Regions from separate parts of the Mycobacterium sp. ELW1 genome, predicted to be linked through region 2. Evidence: predicted binding sites of a transcription regulator. Region 2 holds the regulator's gene; the other holds the start of a gene.
The links. The regulator HspR, encoded in region 2, represses chaperone genes until heat shock. The targets are predictions, from matches to a motif close to ANNTGAGTNNNNNNNACTCANNT.
Positions count from the first base shown of each region.

Region 1: lon (endopeptidase La) is a predicted target of HspR. The motif match lies at 2,080-2,102, and genes of this name have one in related genera.

Region 1 is NZ_CP032155.1:2,955,228-2,964,914, forward strand. It holds gene lon (endopeptidase La) at 1-2,068, opposite strand, end outside; gene D3H54_RS13790 (esterase family protein) at 2,201-3,199, opposite strand; gene D3H54_RS13795 (DUF1810 domain-containing protein) at 3,424-3,840, shown strand; gene D3H54_RS13800 (alpha-amylase family glycosyl hydrolase) at 3,835-5,142, opposite strand; gene D3H54_RS13805 (nucleoside deaminase) at 5,139-5,618, opposite strand; gene D3H54_RS13810 (rhomboid-like protein) at 5,628-6,344, opposite strand; gene D3H54_RS13815 (tetratricopeptide repeat protein) at 6,362-8,050, opposite strand; gene D3H54_RS13820 (cupin domain-containing protein) at 8,121-8,504, shown strand; gene D3H54_RS13825 (SulP family inorganic anion transporter) at 8,511-9,687, opposite strand, start outside.
Region 2 is NZ_CP032155.1:588,921-598,607, reverse strand. It holds gene D3H54_RS02640 (FAD-binding oxidoreductase) at 1-310, shown strand, start outside; gene D3H54_RS02635 (hypothetical protein) at 418-663, shown strand; partial or broken gene acsA (acetate--CoA ligase) at 672-2,446, shown strand; gene pdhA (pyruvate dehydrogenase (acetyl-transferring) E1 component subunit alpha) at 2,443-3,417, shown strand; gene D3H54_RS02620 (alpha-ketoacid dehydrogenase subunit beta) at 3,414-4,430, shown strand; gene D3H54_RS02615 (dihydrolipoamide acetyltransferase family protein) at 4,427-5,647, shown strand; gene D3H54_RS02610 (acyl carrier protein) at 5,660-5,902, shown strand; gene D3H54_RS02605 (aldose 1-epimerase) at 5,912-6,814, shown strand; gene D3H54_RS02600 (heat shock protein transcriptional repressor HspR) at 6,824-7,195, opposite strand; gene dnaJ (molecular chaperone DnaJ) at 7,192-8,379, opposite strand; gene grpE (nucleotide exchange factor GrpE) at 8,414-9,046, opposite strand; gene dnaK (molecular chaperone DnaK) at 9,043-9,687, opposite strand, start outside.

The DNA.
Region 1 (9,687 bases), 2.4 Mb from region 2:
AGCGGACCTGCCGCCCGGTGGCCATCGACACCAGGGCGGTCACCATCGTGACGCCTGCGGACGGACCGTCCTTGGGCACCGCGCCGGCCGGCACGTGCACGTGGATCTTGCGGTTCAGCGCCGCGGGATCCACGCCCAGCTGCTCGGCGTGGCTACGCACATAGGACAGCGCGATCTGCGCCGACTCCTTCATCACGTCGCCCAGCTGACCGGTCAGCTGCACGCTCGGCTCGCCATCGGTCGACCCGGCTTCGATGTAGAGCACATCGCCGCCCAGGCCCGTCACCGCCAGTCCGGTCGCCACGCCCGGCACGGCGGTGCGTTCCGCCGATTCCGGGGTGAACCGCGGACGGCCAAGGTAGCCAACCAGATCCGGCTCATCAATGGTCAACGCCTCGTCGGAGGCAGCCAGCTTGGTCGTCGCCTTACGCAACGCCTTGGCCAACAGCCGCTCGAACTGCCGCACACCGGGCTCCCGGGTGTAGTCCGCGGCGATCTTGCGCAGCGCCGCGTCGGTGACCGTGACCTCCTCGGGGGTCAGCGCCGCGCGGTCGCGCTGCCGGGGCAGCAGGTACTCGCGGGCGATGGCCACCTTGTCGTCCTCGGTGTAGCCGTCGATCTGCACCAACTCCATGCGATCCAGCAGGGCCGAGGGGATGTTCTCGATCACGTTGGCCGTCGCCAGGAACACCACGTCGGACAGATCCAGATCCAGGTCCAGGTAGTGATCGCGGAACGTGTGGTTCTGCGCGGGGTCCAGGACCTCCAAGAGGGCGGCCGACGGGTCGCCCCGGTAGTCGGAGCCGACCTTGTCGATCTCGTCGAGCAGCACGACCGGGTTCATCGAACCGGCCTCGCCGATCGCCCGGACGATCCGGCCGGGCAGTGCGCCGACGTAGGTGCGCCGGTGCCCGCGGATCTCGGCCTCGTCGCGCACGCCACCCAGGGCGACGCGAACGAACTTGCGGCCCAACGCCCTGGCCACGCTTTCTCCCAGTGACGTCTTGCCGACACCGGGAGGACCGACCAGCACCATCACCGCACCCGAGCCGCGGCCACCGACGACCTGCAGACCACGTTGTGCGCGACGGGTACGCACGGCCAGATACTCGAGGATGCGGTCCTTGACGTCGTCCAGCCCGTGGTGGTCGGCATCCAGGATGTCGCGGGCCGCCGTCAGATCGGTGGAGTCTTCGGTGCGGGTGTTCCACGGCAGGTCCAGGACGGTGTCGAGCCAGGTGCGGATCCAGCCGCCTTCGGGGCTCTGTTCGCTGGAGCGTTCCAGCTTGCCGACCTCGCGCAGCGCGGCCTCCCGGACCTTCTCCGGCAGGTCGGCCGCCTCGATGCGGCCGCGGTAGTCATCAGAACCGTCGGGTTCGCCTTCGCCGAGTTCCTTGCGAATCGCGTTGAGCTGCTGGCGCAGCAGGAATTCCTTCTGCGTCTTCTCCATGCCCTCGCGGACGTCCTGCGAGATCTTGTCGCTGACCTCCACCTCGGCCAGATGCTCCGACGTCCAGTCGATCAGGACCTGCAGGCGGGCGGCCACGTCCTCGGTCTCCAGCAGCTGACGCTTCTGGACGTCGGACAGATACGACGCGTAGCCGGCGGTGTCGGCCAGCGCCGACGGGTCGGTGATCTTGTTGACCACGTCGACGATCTGCCAGGCCTCGCGGCGTTGCAGCATCGCCAGCAGCAGCTTCTTGTACTCCGCGGCGAGTGCCTTGGTGTCCTCGGTGGGCTCGGCCGCGGTTATCTCGTCGACCTCGACCCACAGCGCGGCGCCGGGCCCGGTGGTTCCGGACCCGATGTGGGCGCGGCTCTCACCGCGCACGACGGCAGCGGCGCCGCCGCCGGGGATGCGGCCCACCTGCACGATCGACGCGATGACGCCGTAGGTGGGGTAGCGATCGTCCAGTCGTGGGGCGATCAAGAGCTTGCCGGTCGGGGTGGCCTGCGCCGCGTCCACCGCGGCACGCGCGGCGTCATCGAGTTCGATCGGCACCACCATTCCCGGCAGCACGATCGGCTCGCTGACAAACAGGACCGGCACAGATTTGGCTTCAGCCATCAATCCTCCAAAGTTCAGTCTGACCGACTCAACCTTGACCGGTTCCAGTTTGTTCCCCGCGCGAACCGCACAGACAAAGCAGCGAGCCTGCCGCCGGGGGGTGGCGACAGGCTCGCTGTTGTTCGGGGTGGATCAGCCGGCGGAAGGAGTTGCTCCCAGAACCCGCTGCATGTCCGGGATCATCGCCTGGAGCTGCTGTCCCCAGTAGCCCCAGCTGTGGGTGCCGTTCGCGGGGAAGTTGAACACGCCGTTGCGTCCACCAGCCGCGAGGTAGTTGTCCATGAAGGTCTTGTTGGTGCGCAACGTGAAGCCTTCGAGGAACTGAGCGGCCATCAGGTTGCCGCCGCCACCGGAGGTATCGAGATCCGACGGCGTACCGGTGCCGCAGTAGATCCAGATCCGGGTGTTGTTGGCGACCAGCTGGTTGATGTTGACCATCGGGTCGTTGCGGCGCCACGCCGGATCAGACGACGGACCCCACATGCTCTGCGCGTTGAACCCGCCCGCGTCGTTCATCGCCAGACCGATCAGCATCGGCCACCAGCCCTCGGAGGGGTTCAGGAAGCCGGACAGCGATGCGGCGTAGGTGTACTTCTGCGGGTAGTAGATCGAGTAGGTCAGCGATGCGCTACCGGCCATCGACAGACCGACGACAGCGTTGCCGTTCGGGTCGACCCCGTAGTTGGCGGCCAGGTACGCCGGCAGCTCCTGGGTCATGAACGTTTCCCACTTGTAGGTGTAGTTCTGCCCGTTGCCCTGCGACGGCTGGTACCAGTCGGTGTAGAAGCTGGACTGTCCGCCGACCGGCATGACGGTCGACAGGCCCGAGCCGTACAGCCACTCGAACGCCGGGGTGTTGATGTCCCAGCCGTTGTAGTCGTCCTGGGCGCGCAGGCCGTCGAGCAGGTACACCGCGTGCGTGCCGCCGCCCTGGAACTGGATACGGATATTGCGTCCCATCGCGGCGGACGGGACATCGAGGTAGAGAACCGGGAGTCCGGGCTTGGAGAAGGCGGCCGAGGTCGCCGACCCGCCGACGACACCGATCAGGCCGGGCAGAGCGAGTGCGGCCACGAAGGCTGCGGCCACGCGGCGCAACCAAGTGCCTCGCATCTTATCGACGATCTTCATGACGGAAACCATCACCTTTCGTACGTGTATCACAGTGGAGAAGTGCTGTGCTCTGGCAGCTAATCACGGTGCGTAGCGCCGACTCGGCACGCGCAGCGGTGTGGCATATCGCGGTTCGCTAACGATCAGGCGACGCGGGGGACTCGGGATCGCCAGTACACCAACGGCTTTGACCGCACATCGATAACAGGAAGGTCACGCTGCGACAACGATAGAGTGGAGGCATGGACCCCTTCGAGCTGCACCGCTTCGTCGACGCCCAGGACCGCGTGTACGACCAGGTGCTCGCCGAGTTGCGGGCCGGGGCCAAGCGCAGCCACTGGATCTGGTTCATCTTCCCTCAGCTCGCTGCGCTCGGAAGTAGTTCCACCGCAAAGCGTTTCGGCATCTCATCGCTCGCCGAGGCGCAGGCCTACCTGGCGCATCCGGTGCTCGGGCCGCGGCTGCGAGAGTGCGCGCGCCTGGTCCTGGCGATCGAAGGCCGCACTGTCGACGACATTTTCGGCTGGCCGGACAATCTCAAGGTGCGCTCGTCGATGACGCTGTTCAGTGCGGCCACCGATGACGACGCCGATTTCGTGGCGGTGCTTGACAGGTTCTACGGCGGCGAGCGGGATACCCGGACGCTGGAGCTGCTATAGCGGGCGCAGCACCAGCCAGCCCTGGGGCGGGACCACCACCTCGTCGACGATCTCTTCGGGAGGTGCCGCGGTGCCGCCCACCAATTGGGCCTGCCTGCCGATGAGCGTGGCGACCGGCAGGGCCATCGGCACGTCGTCGATGTTGAGCGCGACGATCAATGCGTCATCACCGTTGCGTGTCTCGTAGGCGTAGCCGCGGTTGTCCACTTGCAGCGCTGTGGTTTTCGCCTCGTACAGCCAGGGATTGCGCCGACGCAGGCCGATCAGGTACTGGTGCAGATTCCAGGTCTCGCGCCCCGCGGCGTCCAGCGGGACGGGTGGCGCTCCGAACTCGGGACGTACCGCGTCGTCGCCGCCGGCCCGTTCTTCCTTGACGCCGCGGTAGCCGAGTTCGTCTCCGGCGTAGACGCTGGGGACACCGCCGGTGGTGAACAGCAGCACCAGCGCGTGGGCCACCTGCTCGGGGCGGTCCAGCTTGCTGGCGATCCGGGTGACGTCGTGGTTGCCGACGAACGTCAGCGGCGCGAATCTGGCCAGGAAGTCGTTGTGGCGCTGCAGCGCCCAGTCCAACTCGTGGAAGTTGCCGTCGTTGAGGCTGCTCCAGATCGCCTTCCACAATTCGTACTGGGTCACCGAGTCGACTCCGGAGCCGTCGACGAATGCGGCGTAGTCGCCGTGGATCACCTCGGCGACAAACCAGGCGTCGGGATGGGCTTCGCGGACCCGGGGGAGCACCTGTGCCCAGAACGACTCCGGTACCGCATACGCGGCGTCGAGCCGCCAGCCGTCGGCGCCCCGGGCCAGCCAGTGGTTCATGACGTCGACGGTGTAGTCGACGACGGCCGGGCTCTTGTGGTTGAGGGTGATGAGCTCGCCGTGACCCTCGAAGGTGTGGAAGTGGCCGGGGCGGCCGCGAAACCACGACCGCGCCTCGGGGTCACTGCCCTCGACGGCGCGCTGATAACGCTCGAATTCGGTTCCCACATGGTTGAACACGCCGTCGAGCAGGACCCGCAGTCCACGCTGATGTGCTTCGGAGACAAGGTGATCGAAGTCGTCGTCGTCACCGAGCCGCGGGTCGATGCGGAAATGATCGGTGGTGTCGTAGCCGTGGGTGCGGGAGGCGAAGACGGGGCCCAGCGCAAGTCCGGAGGCGCCGAGCTCGACGGCGTGGTCGAGCCAGTCGACGAGGCGGCGGAGCCGGTGCTCTCCGGGGCCGGGCGGTTCGGCGGCGGGGAAGGCGCCGACGAAGCCGAGCGGGTAGACGTGCCACCAGATCGCGTGGCGCACCCAGTCGCTCATGGCGCGAACTTCGCGGCGTAGAGGGCCATCATCTCGTCGCGGTACTCAGGGGCTGGGCCGTCGACCGTCAGCCGTGGGGCGACCGCGGTGATCGGCAGGGTGGCCACCGGCGGCAGTGGCACCTGCCAGCCGGTGAGCCATTCGGCCAGCTGGGCACCTGCGACGGCAAACACGATGCGGCCCAAGCCAACCCAGGCGTGGGCGGCCGCGCACATCGGGCAGTGTTCGCCGGAGGTGTACACGGTGGCGCGGGCCCGCTGCTCGGGGGAGAGGTGGGCGGCCGACCACTGTGCGATCGCCAGTTCGGGGTGGGCGGTGGCGTCGCCGCCCGCGACGTGATTGTGGTCCTCGAACAGGACCGTGCCGTCGGCGTCGACCAGGATGGAGCCGAACGGTTCATCTCCGGCGTTCAGCGCGGTCCGGGCAAGCTCGACGCAGCGGCCGAGCCGCCGGAGGTCCTGCTCGTCGAGCGCCACGTCCTCACCTTACGCAACCGGTGTCGGTGGATGGCGGAAGCGCCAAAGCTCCAGTAGCCGCATCGGATCGACCGGTGAACCGGGACGGCCGCGGGCCAGTGGGTAGCAGGCGAATCCGACGAACAGCGCAACCAGGTGTCCGACCGGGGTGAATGTCGGCGTGATCGCCACCGCGCCCACGCAATAGGCGAGCGCGATGAACAGGTAGAGCCAGCGCCACGGACGCGCGATGTGGTAGGTCAGCAGTCCGACGATCCCGACGGCGAAGTAGCTGACGCCGATGTCGCGGGCGTTGAGGTAGCGCGGTGAGATCAGCGCCTCCTGGATCTGCCAGTACAGATAGCCCTCACTGGCGTAGGTGGCGACGATGTGGGCGATCAGCCCGGCGATCACGAAGCGCAGACGGCCCAGCCAGCGTTCGGCCGGGGCCAGGAAGAGGCAGAACATCACCAGATACGGCCACCAGGCTGCGCCGTCGAGCCACAGCAGGCTGGTGATGAGCACCCGGATCGGGTCGGAGGCCAGGTGGTGGAGGTTCGTCGAGTCTTTGCGCAGCAGTTCCAGCAGGTGCCAGCGCGGTAGGAGGTGCTGGGCGATGGTCGTCAGGAACAGCACCGCCAACCAGCCGAACGTGACCGGTGCGGTGCCGATGAAGTGCACGACTCGGCCTGGCCAGCCGCGCCGGGTCGGCAGGACCGGCGAGGGGGGTTCGAGGCCGTCGTGCACCCACCGAGATTACTGCCTCAGTGGCAACAGTCCTTGCTGAGAACCTCCAGCCGGCACAGGCACGACGCCAGGATCGGGACGTCGGCGCGGGCTTTGGCCAGTTCGAGCTGCCGCCCGATGATCACCGCTTCGGCGTCACGGCCGAGCCGCTGAAGACATTCGTGGTAGCCGTGCAGGCTCCACACGTTGCCCGGATGCTGGCACGGCCGGCTCAGCGTCGGGTCGAGGCCGAGGTCGGCGGCGTACACCGCGGCGGCGTCCTCGACGCGCCCCTGCTCGAGCAGGAGTGCACCGTAGGCGTGCCGGGTCGGCTGCATCCAGCCCCACGGTTCGTCGTAGGGAAGCTCGTCGTCGAGTGCGATCGCCCGCCGCAGATGCTCAAACGCCGCCTCGAAATCGCCCTCCCGGTAGGCGATCTCACCGTCGAGCATGGCCGCCGCGACAGCCAAGATGTCGCGGCTGGTGTTGTTGAACAGATACCGCGAGTCCGGGACGCGCGCATAGGCGGCGGCGAACGCCTCGCGCTCGGCGGCGGCCTGGGCCAGCTGCCCCTTGGCGGCATGCGCGACCCCGCGCCCGTAGTGAATGGTTGCCGTTGTCGTGCAATACAACTCGGTATCGGCCGGGAGGGGCTCGGCGATCAGGTCGTCCCAGCGGCCGAACCGGATCAGCACATGCACCCGCAGCGGTACGAACGCTTCCAGCCAGTCGGCCATCGGCGGCGACTCGATGGTGAGCAGTTCGGGGGTCAGCTGCCCGGACAGCTCGTCGGCGGCCGCCAGCGCGATCTGCGACTGGCCGGCGAACATCGCCGAATAGACGATGAAGTGCAGATCGTGGGCCCGGTAGAGCGAATAGAAGTTCAGCGGCCCGGCGTGCGCGACGAAGCGCCGATCCGCCGCCACCGCGGATTGGTTGGCCAGCACCGAATCTCGGTAGTTGCCGCACAGCACGTCGATGTGCGACGGCATGTGCTGCAGATGGCCGGCGTCGGGCACCAGGCCGCGCAGCAGGTCGGCGGCAGGCAGCGCGTCCTCGGGATGGGCCGACATCTCCATCGCGTGGATGTACAGGTGCAACACACCGGGATGGGCGCGCCCGGCGTCGGTGCGCAGCGCCGCGTCCAGCAGGGCCTTGGCCTCCACCACCCGTGAGCCGGGGGCCGGCTCTCCGGTTGCGGTGTCCCACAACGCCCATGCCGTGATGTTCACCAGCGCATCGGCGGCCAGCGCCAGGACGTCGACGTCATCGGGGTACGCCCGCGCGAGTTCGGCCATGGCTTCGGCGTAGGCGACGTGGCCGGCCGCCAGAGCGTCGGCGTCGTCGGGATCGTCGGTGGGGAACCGGGTTGCCAGCGCCGCGATCAGGGCGTGCTCGACGACGCTGCCGCGGCTCGTGGCGGCCAGCTTCAGTTCCATCCGGGCCCGGGCCAGTGAGGCGGTCAGGTCGACGGGATCGAAGGCGTCCCAACCCTTGTTGTAGTTCGGGCCGATCGCGTACGCGATGCCCCACCGGGCGATCGCGAGATCGGCGTCGAGCGCCAGCGCCCGTTCGAAGCAGGTGATCGCCTCTTCGTGGTTGAAGGCGTAGGCCCACACCAGTCCGCGGTCGAACCACACCTGCGCCTGCGGCGACGGGGTGTCGACGGGCCGGTGGTAGGCGCCGAGGTCGTAATACGGCTCGGTGTCGCCGAGTGGAACCGTCATGCTGCACACCCTAGGTCAGCGCGGCGAGGGCGGATACCGTTGCAACCGACCAGAACGAAAGGGTGCACACGTGATTCGCTGCGTGCGTTTGTTCACCGGAGCCGACCAGCAGTCCCACGTCGAGATCGGCCGTCTCGACCTGACGCCGGGGCGCAACGACGACCTGGTGTCGGCGGCGATGTCGTCGACGCGGGTGACGGCGGAGGAGACCGCCAGCGGCGGCACGCTGGCCTGGCACACCGCGCCGGTGCGCCAGCTCGTCGTGACGCTGGCCGGCACGCTGGTGTTCACCACTCGCGACGGCGAGGAGTTCACGCTCGCTCCCGGCGACGTGCTGCTGGCCGAGGACACCGCCGGCTCCGGCCATCAGTGGAGGTTGGTCGACGCCAACCCGTGGCGCCGGCTCTACATCGTGCTCGCCGACGGCGCCGAGGTCCCGTTCGTCGCCGACTGACCCGGCCTAGTGCCCGGCGACGATGTCGGATTCGTCGACGGTCACCGGCTCCTTCGCCGCGGGCAGCAGCGAGTACAGCAGACAGACCACCGCGAAGAACAGATAACCCAGCGCCACTTGGGGATTGGCGGCCCACGCGATCTCGGGTGCGTGGATCAGGCCGACGAACGACAGCGCCGCGGCCACCACCGACGCCAGTGCGGCGTAGCGGAACTTCTTCTCCAGGATGAACGTCACCATCGTGCCCAGCAGCAGGCCGACCAGGATGGCGCCCTCACCGAGGGTCTGCAGCCCGTCGTAGACCACGCCGGCGCCGCCGAGGGCGTCCATGCCGACCTTGGCCGCCGATGTTCCGGCCGCGTTCAGGGCGTTGTCGATCAGCCCGCTGGCCCACTGCGCCAGGTTGGGCAGCAGCGCAGCGACGACTGCCACCGCGTGCAACCGGGGCACGGCCTGGAAGGCCTGCGCGCCGATCAGCAGACCGATGTAGAGCAGGATCGGGACGATCGCCGGCACCGGCAGCAGCGCGGCCAGTACCCCGAACAATCCGAGGAAGCACAGCAGACCGATCACCACGCCGCTGGCCAGGGAGTAGCCCGCGCGGCCGCCGGCGTCCTTCCAGCCGGGGTGGCCGATGTAGACCGCAGGCGGGAACGGGGAGCCGAACGCCGAGCCGACCACCGCGCCGGCGCCGTCGGCCAGCAGCACGCTGCGCAGGTTGTAGTTGTCACCCGCGGCCGCGGCGCTCTCCACGTTGCTCATCGCCTCGGTGAAGTTGTAGACGCCCAACGGGATTGCGGTGCCCAGCAGCGGAGCCAGATGCGCCAGGCCCGAGCCCAATAGATCGAGCCGCAGGTCGGGGATGCCGATCGCGATGTCGGAGACGGCCTGGCTGACATCGGGCGCCGACATGAACCCGCCGATCCAGCCGATCGCGGTGCCGACCAGCAATGCCACCAGACCGACGGGGATGTTGCCCGGGAGCTTCACGTCGGTGAAGAAGCCGATGAGGATGATCGCCAGCACCGGCAGGCCGATCCAGGCGGCCTCCCACATCTGCGCGGCCGGGCGCATCGAGATGAACGTGATCGAGATGCCGGCCAGGGTGCCCAGCATCGCCGCGCGCGGGGTGAGCTTGCGGATGTAGGGGCCGACGAACCCGCCGATGATGACGATGACGCCG
Region 2 (9,687 bases):
CCCCTGCGAGCTGTACGACCTGCGGACCTTGTGGGAGATCGCCGCCTCCAACCCATGGCTGTCGGTATCGCCGGTGTCGGAGTACTCCAGCGATCCTCCGTGGGCTGCCGACTATCCCGATGTCCAGCCGCCGCGGGGCCTGCATGTGCGCCAGACCGGACGACTGCCCGAGGTGGTGACCAAATACGGCGGCTGGGGCGATCGGCAGATCCTGATCTGTGGCGGTCCCGCGATGGTGCGCGCCACCCGCGACGCTTTGCTCGCCAAGGGCGCACCGCCGGAGCGCATCCAGCACGACCCGCTGCCGTGACCCGGCCGGCCGCAGTCCGTTAGCCCCGAGTTCGGGGACTTTCGTCCCTTCCAGCTCGTAGCAGCCTCGACCACCATCGTTTGTGGGGGTGGTAGTGAGGGGTGGAGATGACTTCTGGTTTGGCCGACGAGACTGAACTCGACGCCGTCGCTTGGGAATTCCTCTGCTCGCCATACACCGGACGCATCTACTGGGACTGGTCGCTGGAACGGCGGCTCGACGCCTACCTCCGCCATCAGGACCGCCACGACATCCTCAACAGCGGTGCCGCCTACGCGATACTGCGCGACCGGGTGATGGCCAATCTGGGGCAGGCTCGCCGCAAGGGCGTGCTGGCCCCGCCGCAGGCGTGAGGGAAACCATGGACGTCATCCACAAAGGCGACGACGACCTGAAGGTCGCCCCCAACCTCATCGACTACGCGCAGACCCGCGCGTCGTTCCGCTGGTCGGACGTGCCCGACCTGTGTGCCGGGATGGGCGAGGGCGGCTGCAACATCGGATACGCCGCCGTCGATCGGCACGCGCAGGGGCCGGATGCCGATCGGACCGCGTTGCGCTTCATCGCCGACACCCCGAGCTGACCACCCACGACATCAGTTACGCCGAGCTGGGCAGGTTGTCTCGTCGGTTCACCAACGTGTTGCGCGGCTTGGGTATCGGCAAGGGTGACCGGGTCTTCGTCATCATGGGCCGCGTCCCCGAGCTCTACGCCACCATGCTCGGCGCGCTGCGCAACGGCAGTGTGGTCTCACCGCTGTTCTCCGCGTTCGGCCCCGAACCGATCGCCACCCGCGTCACCATCGGATCGGCGGACGTGCTGGTCACGACGGCGGCGATCTACAAGCGCAAGATCGCCAAGATCCGCGGCGAGCTGACGTCGGTCAAACATGTCCTGGTGGTCGGTGACGACATCGAGGGAACCGAGAACTTTCATCGGCTGATGGAAGCCGCCGACGACCACGCTCCGATCGAGCACACCACCGCCGATGATCCGTCGCTGCTGCATTTCACCAGCGGCACCACCGGGACACCCAAGGGCGCCCAACACGTTCACGGCGCGGTCGCCATGCACTACATCACCGGCCGCTACGCCCTGGACCTCCACGCAGGCGACATCTATTGGTGCACAGCAGATCCCGGTTGGGTGACCGGAACCTCATATGGGATCATCGCCCCGCTGCTGCATGGCGTAACCTCGATCATCGACGAGGCCGAATTCGATGCACAGCGGTGGTACCGGATCCTGCAGGACGAGCAGGTGACGGTGTGGTACACCGCCCCGACCGCGATCCGGATGCTCATCAAAGCCGGCCCGGAACTGCCTGCGCAGTACCACTTCCCGCACCTGAGGTTCATCGCCAGTGTGGGTGAGCCGCTCAACGCCGAAGCGGTGTGGTGGGGCAAGCGGGTGCTGGGCTTGCCGATCCACGACAACTGGTGGCAGACCGAGACCGGCGGCATCATGGTGGCCAACACCCCGGCCTTCGACATCAAGCCCGGCTCGATGGGCCGCCCGCTGCCCGGGGTCGACGCCTGCGTGGTGCACCGCGACGACTCCGGCGGGGTCACTGTGATCGACGAACCGGACGTCGAGGGCGAGCTGGCATTGCGCGTCGGCTGGCCGTCGATGTTCCGCGCCTACCTCAATCAAGACGAGCGCTACCGCAACAGTTTTGCCGGCGACCTGTACCTGTCGGGCGATCTGGTCAAGCGGGACGCCGACGGTTATCTCTGGTTCGTCGGGCGGGCCGACGACGTCATCAAATCGTCGGGTCACCTGATCGGACCGTTCGAGGTCGAGAATGTGCTGACCGACCATCCCGCAGTGGCCGAGGCGGCGGTGATCGGCAAGCCGGACCCCACCTACGGCGAGCTGGTCAAGGCGTTCGTCACGCTCAAGACCGGTTACACCGAGAGCGACGAGTTGCGCCGCGACCTGATGGGCCATGCCCGAAAGCGGTTGGGGGCCGCGGTGGCGCCCAAGGAGATCGACTTCGTGGATGCGTTGCCCCACACCCGTTCCGGCAAGATCATGCGCCGGCTTCTCAAGGCCCGCGAGCTGGGACTGCCGGAGGGTGACACCTCGACGGTGGAGACCGCCGCAGTCCGCCACGACAGCGAGGTGACCGCATGACCGATCAGGACTTGGCGCGCGGGCTGCTCTCGGACATGATCCGGGTGCGGCGCATGGAGGAGAAATGCGCCGAGATGTACAGTGCGGCAAAGATTCGCGGCTTCCTTCACCTGTACGTCGGCGAGGAAGCGGTGGCTGCCGGCTCGCTGCGTGCGCTGGGACCCGACGATGCCGTCGTGGCCACCTACCGGGACCACGCCCACGCCCTGCTCCGCGGGATCCCGCTGACCTCGATCATGGCCGAGATGTTCGGCAAGCAGGAGGGCTGTTCGCGCGGGCGCGGCGGGTCGATGCACCTGTTCGACGCCTCGCGCCGGTTCTACGGCGGCAACGCGATCGTGGCGGGCGGCCTGCCGCTGGCCACCGGCCTCGCCTTCGCCGACGCGCAACTCAAGCAGAATCGCGTCACCGCATGCTATTTCGGCGAGGGTGCGATCGCCGAGGGTGCCTTCCACGAGTCGCTGAACATGGCCGAGCTGTGGCAGTTGCCGGTGCTCTACCTCTGCGAGAACAATCGCTACGCCATGGGCACAGCGATCGACCGCGAGCTCTCCCAGACTGACGTCACCGCCAACGCCGCGGCCTACCGGGTTCCCACCGCATCGGTGGACGGCATGGATGTGCTGGCCTGCCATGCCGCCACCGTTGCCGCCGTCGATCACATCCGCACCGCGGGCGGTCCGTTCTTCCTGGAGTTCCGCACCTACCGGTTCCGCCCGCACTCGATGTTCGACCCGGAGTTGTACCGGGAGAAAACCGAAGTGGAGCACTGGCGCGAACGCGACCCGATCCGGCTGTTCACCGAGAAGTGTCTGGCCGACGGCACTCTGAGCGACAGCGACGTCACGGCGATGGAAGAGCGCGCGGCCACCGAGGTCGACGATGCGGTGGCCTACGCCGAGGCCGGAACGCTGGAGAGCGTCGAAGACCTGACCCGGGATCTGATGACCCCGGCGGAGGCACTGTCGTGAAGACCACCTACCGCAATGCCGTGCACGACGCGATTCGCGAAGCGATGCGCAACGACCCGCGAGTGGTTCTGCTGGGCGAGGACGTGGGGCGCTACGGCGGCACCTACGCGGCGTCGAAGGGGCTCCTCGAGGAGTTCGGCCCCGAGCGGATCCGTGACACCCCGCTGTCGGAGCTGGGATTCGTCGGTATCGGCATCGGGGCCGCGATCAACGGTCTGCGTCCGATCGTCGAAGTGATGACGGTGAACTTCAGTCTGCTGGCGCTCGACCAGATTGTGAATACCGCTGCGGCATTGCGCCACATGTCGGGCGGTCAGTTCTCGGTTCCGCTGGTCGTCCGCATGGCGACCGGCGCCGGCAGGCAACTCGCCGCCCAGCACTCGCACAGCCTGGAGGGCTGGTACGCCCACATCCCGGGAATCAAGGTGGTGGCCCCGGCGACGGTGGCCGACGCGTACGGGATGCTGCTCGCCGCACTGGACGATCCCGACCCGGTGGTCGTGTTCGAACATGTCCAGCTCTACAACACCGCCGTCGACATCGACGCCTTGGGGCCGACCGACATCAGCCGAGCCGCGCTGCGCCGCAGCGGAACTGACGTCACGCTGATCGCCTACGGCGGCTGTGTTCCCAAAGCGCTCGACGCCGCCGACCAACTGGCCCTGGCCGGCATCGACTGCGAGGTGATCGATCTGCGCGTGCTCCGGCCCCTGGATGACGCCACGATCCTGGAGTCGGTGCGTAAGACGCATCGTGCGGTCATCGTCGACGAGATGTGGCGCACCGGCAGCCTGGCCGGCGAGATCAGCGCGCGGATAGTCGAGGGTGCGTTCTACGACCTGGACGCTCCGATCGCCCGGGTGTGCAGCGTCGAGGTGCCGATCCCCTACGCCAAGCATCTCGAAGAGGCGGCACTGCCCCAGCCGGACAAGATCGTGGCCGCGGTGCGGGGCCTGTTCGGGGACCCCGGCGGGCAGGAGCGAAGCGACACGGGGATAGGCACCAGCCGATGATCGAGTTCACGATGCCCGCCCTCGGCGCGGACATGGACGAGGGCACGCTCGACGAGTGGCTGGTCAAACCCGGCGACACGATCACCCGCGGGCAGATCGTCGCTGTCGTCGAAACCACCAAAGCCGCAGTGGAAATCGAATGCTGGCATGAGGGTGTTGTCGCCGAGTTGCTCGTCCCGGTCGGGCAGACGGTGGCTGTGGGCACACCGCTGGCCACCCTGACCGAATCGGGTGAGACGCCGCGACCGCACCTGGCGGCCCCGGCCGCGGCACCGGTTGCGGCACCGCACCCCGAGGCCCCGGTCGTACCCCGGCCCGCCATGGCGGCGCCCGTCGGCCACCGGCTGTGGGTGTCGCCGGTGGCCCGGCGTACGGCGGCTTCGCTGGGCGTCGACCTCGGCGTTGTCACGGGAACCGGCCCCCAGGGCGCGATCACACTCATCGATGTCGAGCATGCGGCTGCCGAACAGCACCACGCCGAGCCCAAGCCTGCCCCGCCGCCGGCAGCAGCGAGTTCGGAGCCGAAGTCCGCGGCAGACAAAGCCAAGGAGCGGGGTGCGGCGATGCGCGCCTCGATCGCCGCCGCGATGAGTCGCTCCAAACGGGAGATCCCGCACTACTACCTGGCCGATGAGATCATCCTGGACACCGCGCAGGGCTGGCTGACCGATCAGAACGTGAACCGGCCCATCACCGAGCGGTTGCTGCCTGCGGTGCTACAGCTCAAGGCGGTGGCCATGGCCGCGCAGCGGTTCACCGAGTTCAGCGGGTTCTGGCGCGACGAGGGCTACGAAGCGCACCCGGCAGTGCATGTGGGAGTGGCGATTTCGCTGCGCGGCGGTGGACTGGTGGCGCCGGCGATCCACGATGTGGCCGAGAAGAAGCTCGACGAGTTGATGGCCGACCTGACCGATCTGGTGGCCCGGGCCCGGGCGGGCTCGCTGCGCAGTTCAGAGATGTCCGATCCGACGATCACCGTCACCAATCTCGGTGACAAGGGTGTCGACTCGGTGTTCGGTGTCATCTATCCCCCTCAGGTAGCCATTGTGGGATTCGGCCGGCCGGCGCAGCGCGTCGTCGTGGTCGACGGTGGAATCCGGGTGGCCACAACGGTGCAGGCCAGCTTGGCCGCCGACCATCGCGCCAGTGACGGTCATCGCGGCGCCCTGTTCCTTGCCGAGATCAACCGGTTGCTGCAGCAGCCCCAAGAGCTGTAGGAGGTACCCGACGTGAGCGACACCGAGATCCGTGACCAGGTTGTGCAGGAACTGCTCGCGATCGCACCGGAGATCGAGGAGGGCGACCTGTCCGACACCGAACTCCTGCGTGATCAGGTCGACCTGGATTCGATGGACTGGTTGAACTTTCTGGTCCGGCTGCACAAGCGCTTCGAGGTCGAGATTCCGGAGTCGGAGTACGCCTCACTGCGCACGATCGACGACTTGACGAGCTACATCGGCGCCCACCGCTAGACTTCGACGGTGGCCGAGCTGCCGTCCGTCGTTCTGCATGATCCATCCTCACCACTGACGGCGACGTATGTCCCGTCGGCGGGCATGATCTGCACGTCGCTGTCCGACGACGGCGTGGAACTACTCGGGCAGCGCCGCGGGCTGCAGGCGTATCTGAGCGACGGTAAGACGCTCGGCATCCCGATCCTGTATCCGTGGGCTAATCGGTTGAGCGCCAACAGCTATGGGCTCGACGGTGGCGCGGTGACATTGGCCCCCGGCGTCGGCGGCGTGCGCACCGACCCGCACGGTCTGCCGATTCACGGCGTGCTCGCCGCATATCCCGGCTGGCACATCACCGAGCAGTCGGGGAACCGGCTGATCGCCGATCTGGACTACGGAAGCCGGCCGGCGCTGCTGGCCAGCTTCCCGTTCCCGCATGTGGTCACCCTCGACATCACGCTGGCCGACCGGGCGCTGACGGTGCAGACCACCGTCACGGCCACCACGTCGGCGGCGGTGCCGCTGTGTTACGGCTTCCACCCCTACCTGACTGTTCCCGGGGTTCCCCGATCGGAATGGACGCTGGAGACGCCGCCGCTGGAGCATCTGCTCGTCGACGACCGCGGTCTCCCGACCGGCGAACGGGTTGAGTGGCCCGCCTACTCGGAGAAGCTGGGCGACAAGACATTTGACGACGGCTTCGACGGGGTCCCGACGGGTGGGGTGTTCACACTCGCCGGCGGTGAGCGCCGGATCGACGTGGTCTTCGCCCAGGGATTCCCGGCCGCACAGATTTTCGCGCCGGGCAATGACGACGTCGTGGGATTGGAGCCGATGGCCGCGCCCACCAATGCGCTCAGCACGGGGAGCTATGACACCGCGACGCCGGGGCGGCCGGCGGTTTCGGTGTTCACGATCCGGGTGAGCTGACTTCGCCGACTAGCGGCGTGGCTTCCAGACCACCAGCGCGGTGCTTTTCGGGACCACCGCCAGATCACGACGCTGGTTGGCGCGCAACGACTCCAGCTCGCCCATCATTTCCTCGACGCGGGACTGCAGGGCCTCGACCTGATTGGTCAACTCGATGATCCGCTTGATCCCGGCGAGGTTGACACCTTCGTCCTGCGACAGCCGCTGCACCTCGCGCAGCAGCTCGACATCACGCTCCGAATACCGCCGTCCGCCACCGGAACTGCGCCGGGGACTGACCAGACCGAGCCGGTCGTAGGTGCGCAGCGTCTGCGCATGCATACCGGCCAGCTCGGCGGCCACCGAGATCAGGAATGTGCGCGACTCCTCTGAGGCGCTCATGCCCGATACCCTGCCCATCCCGCCCTGGGATCGAAGCCGCTGGCCTTTTCGGCGGCCGCGTAGGCCTCCAGCGCCTCGAGCGCCTGGCCTTCGAGACTGGGCGGCACCGCAACCTTCACGGTGACCAGCAGGTCGCCGTGACCGCCGTCGCGTTTGGGCACTCCGCGCCCGCGCACCCGCAGGATCCGGCCATCAGCGGTGCCCTTCGGCACCCGCACACCGACCTTGCCCTCCAAGGTGGGCACGGAAAGCGTTGTCCCCAACGCCAGTTCGGTGAAGCTCACCGGAACGGTCACGGTCAGATCGTCGCCGTCACGGCCGAACACCTTGTCCGGCCGAACATGCACGGTGACATACAGATCGCCCGACGGTGCACCGCGTAACCCGGCCTCACCCTGACCGGCCAGCCGGATGCGCTGACCGTCCTCGACGCCCGGTGGGATCCGGACGTTGATGGTGCGGGTCCGGGTGGTGACCCCGGTGCCATGGCACTCGTCGCAGGGATGCTCGATGATCGAGCCGCTGCCCCGGCAGTCGGTGCACGGCTCGGAGAACCCGAACGCGCCCTGGTTGCGGTTGATCACGCCGGAGCCATTGCACGACGGACACACCTTCGGGCTGGTGCCCGGACGTGCGCCGCTGCCGTGGCAATTCGTGCACGGCGCCGGGCTGGTCAGCCGCAGCGGCATGGCGACACCCTTGGTCGCCTCCAGGAAATCGAGATCGGTCTCGGTCTCCAGGTCCTTACCGCGCCGCGGCCGGCTCGGGCGAGGAGCAGCGCCGCGCCCGAACAGGCCACCGAACAGGTCGCCGATGTTCGTGCCGCCGGTCTGGCTGGCCGTGTCGAACAGGTCGTTCAAATTGAACTCGCCGCCGTCGGCGCCGTAGCCGCTGAAGCCGCCGAACCCACCGCCGCCGCCGCCGTTACCGCGGCGGAAACCGCCGCCGGCGAACATCCGCCGGGTCTCGTCGTACTCCTTGCGCTTGGCCGGGTCGGTCAGGACGTCCCTGGCCTCACCAACCTCTTTGTAGCGCTCGTCGGCCGCCTTGTTGTCCGGGTTGCGGTCGGGGTGATTCTCGGCGAGCAGCTTGCGGGCCACCCGCTTGATCTCGTCCTCGCTGGCGTCAGAGGAGACGCCGAGCACCTTGTAGAAATCCTTCTCAACCCATTCGCGTTGAACCATGCCGCGTCACCTCCTCTCACCGTTGCTCATGCTGTTAATTCGATTCTGCGTTCTGCGCGCCGCTCTGGTCGCCGTTGACGGGCGTGTCGCCCTTCTGAGGTGCCGCTGACCCGTCGTCGACGGTGTCGACCACCCCGACGAGTGCGTGCCGAAGCACCTGATCGCCGAGCCGGTAGCCCTGCCGCATCACGTTGCCGAGCACCGGCTTGGAGCCTTCACCCTCGTGCTGCACGGCTTCGTGCAGCGAGGGATCGAACTCGTCGCCCTCGGCGCCGAATGCGGTCAGGCCCAGCCCGGCCAGCGCGGCCGTCAGCTTGTCGGCGACCGACTTCAATGGGCCGGTCTCCAGATCGCCGTGGCTGCGGGCACGATCGAGGTCGTCGAGCACGGTGAGCAACTGGCTCACCACCGCGGCCTTTGCCCGCTCGCCGGCTACCTGCTGATCGCGCAGCGCGCGCTTGCGGTAGTTGGCGAAGTCGGCCTGCACACGCTGTAGATCGGCGGTGAGTTCAGCGACCTTGTCGGCCTGCTCCCCGCCGGCGCCCGCCGCCTCCGGCGCCGGCCCACTGGGGGCCGGGCCGGAGGCTTCGCGAACTTCTCCGGTCTGGGGGTCGATTCGGCGCTTGTCGGTGACAGTTACCGGTTCTTCCTCGCGACCTTCGCTCACTTGCGCTCCTGATCATCGTCATCCACGACCTCGGCGTCCACGACATCGTCAGCCGACGATCCGCCCGACGGTCCGGCGCTCTGGTCGGCCTGAGTGGCCTCGTAGATGGCCTGGCCCAGAGCCTGGCTTTCCTGGCCCAGCTTCTCCATGGCGGACTTGATCGCACCGATGTCGCTACCGGCCAGCGCCGTCTTCGCCTCGGAGATCGCGGCGTCGACCTTGGACAGCGTGTCCTCGGGGACCTTTGAGCCACCTTCGGTTTCGCGCTGTTCGGTGACGAACTTCTCCGTCTGGTAGACCAGCGACTCGGCTTGGTTGCGGACGTCGGCCTCCTCGCGGCGCTTGCGGTCTTCCTCAGCGTGCGATTCGGCGTCCTTGATCATCCGGTCGATCTCCTCCTTGGACAGGCCGGAGCCTTCCTGGATCTTGATCGTGTTCTCCTTGCCGGTGCCCTTGTCCTTGGCGGTGACGTGCACGATGCCGTTGGCATCGATGTCGAAGGTCACCTCGACCTGAGGCACACCGCGCGGAGCCGGCGGCAGGCCGGTCAGCTCGAAGGAGCCGAGCAGCTTGTTGTGCGCCGCGATCTCGCGCTCACCCTGATAGACCTGGATCTGCACCGACGGCTGATTGTCGTCGGC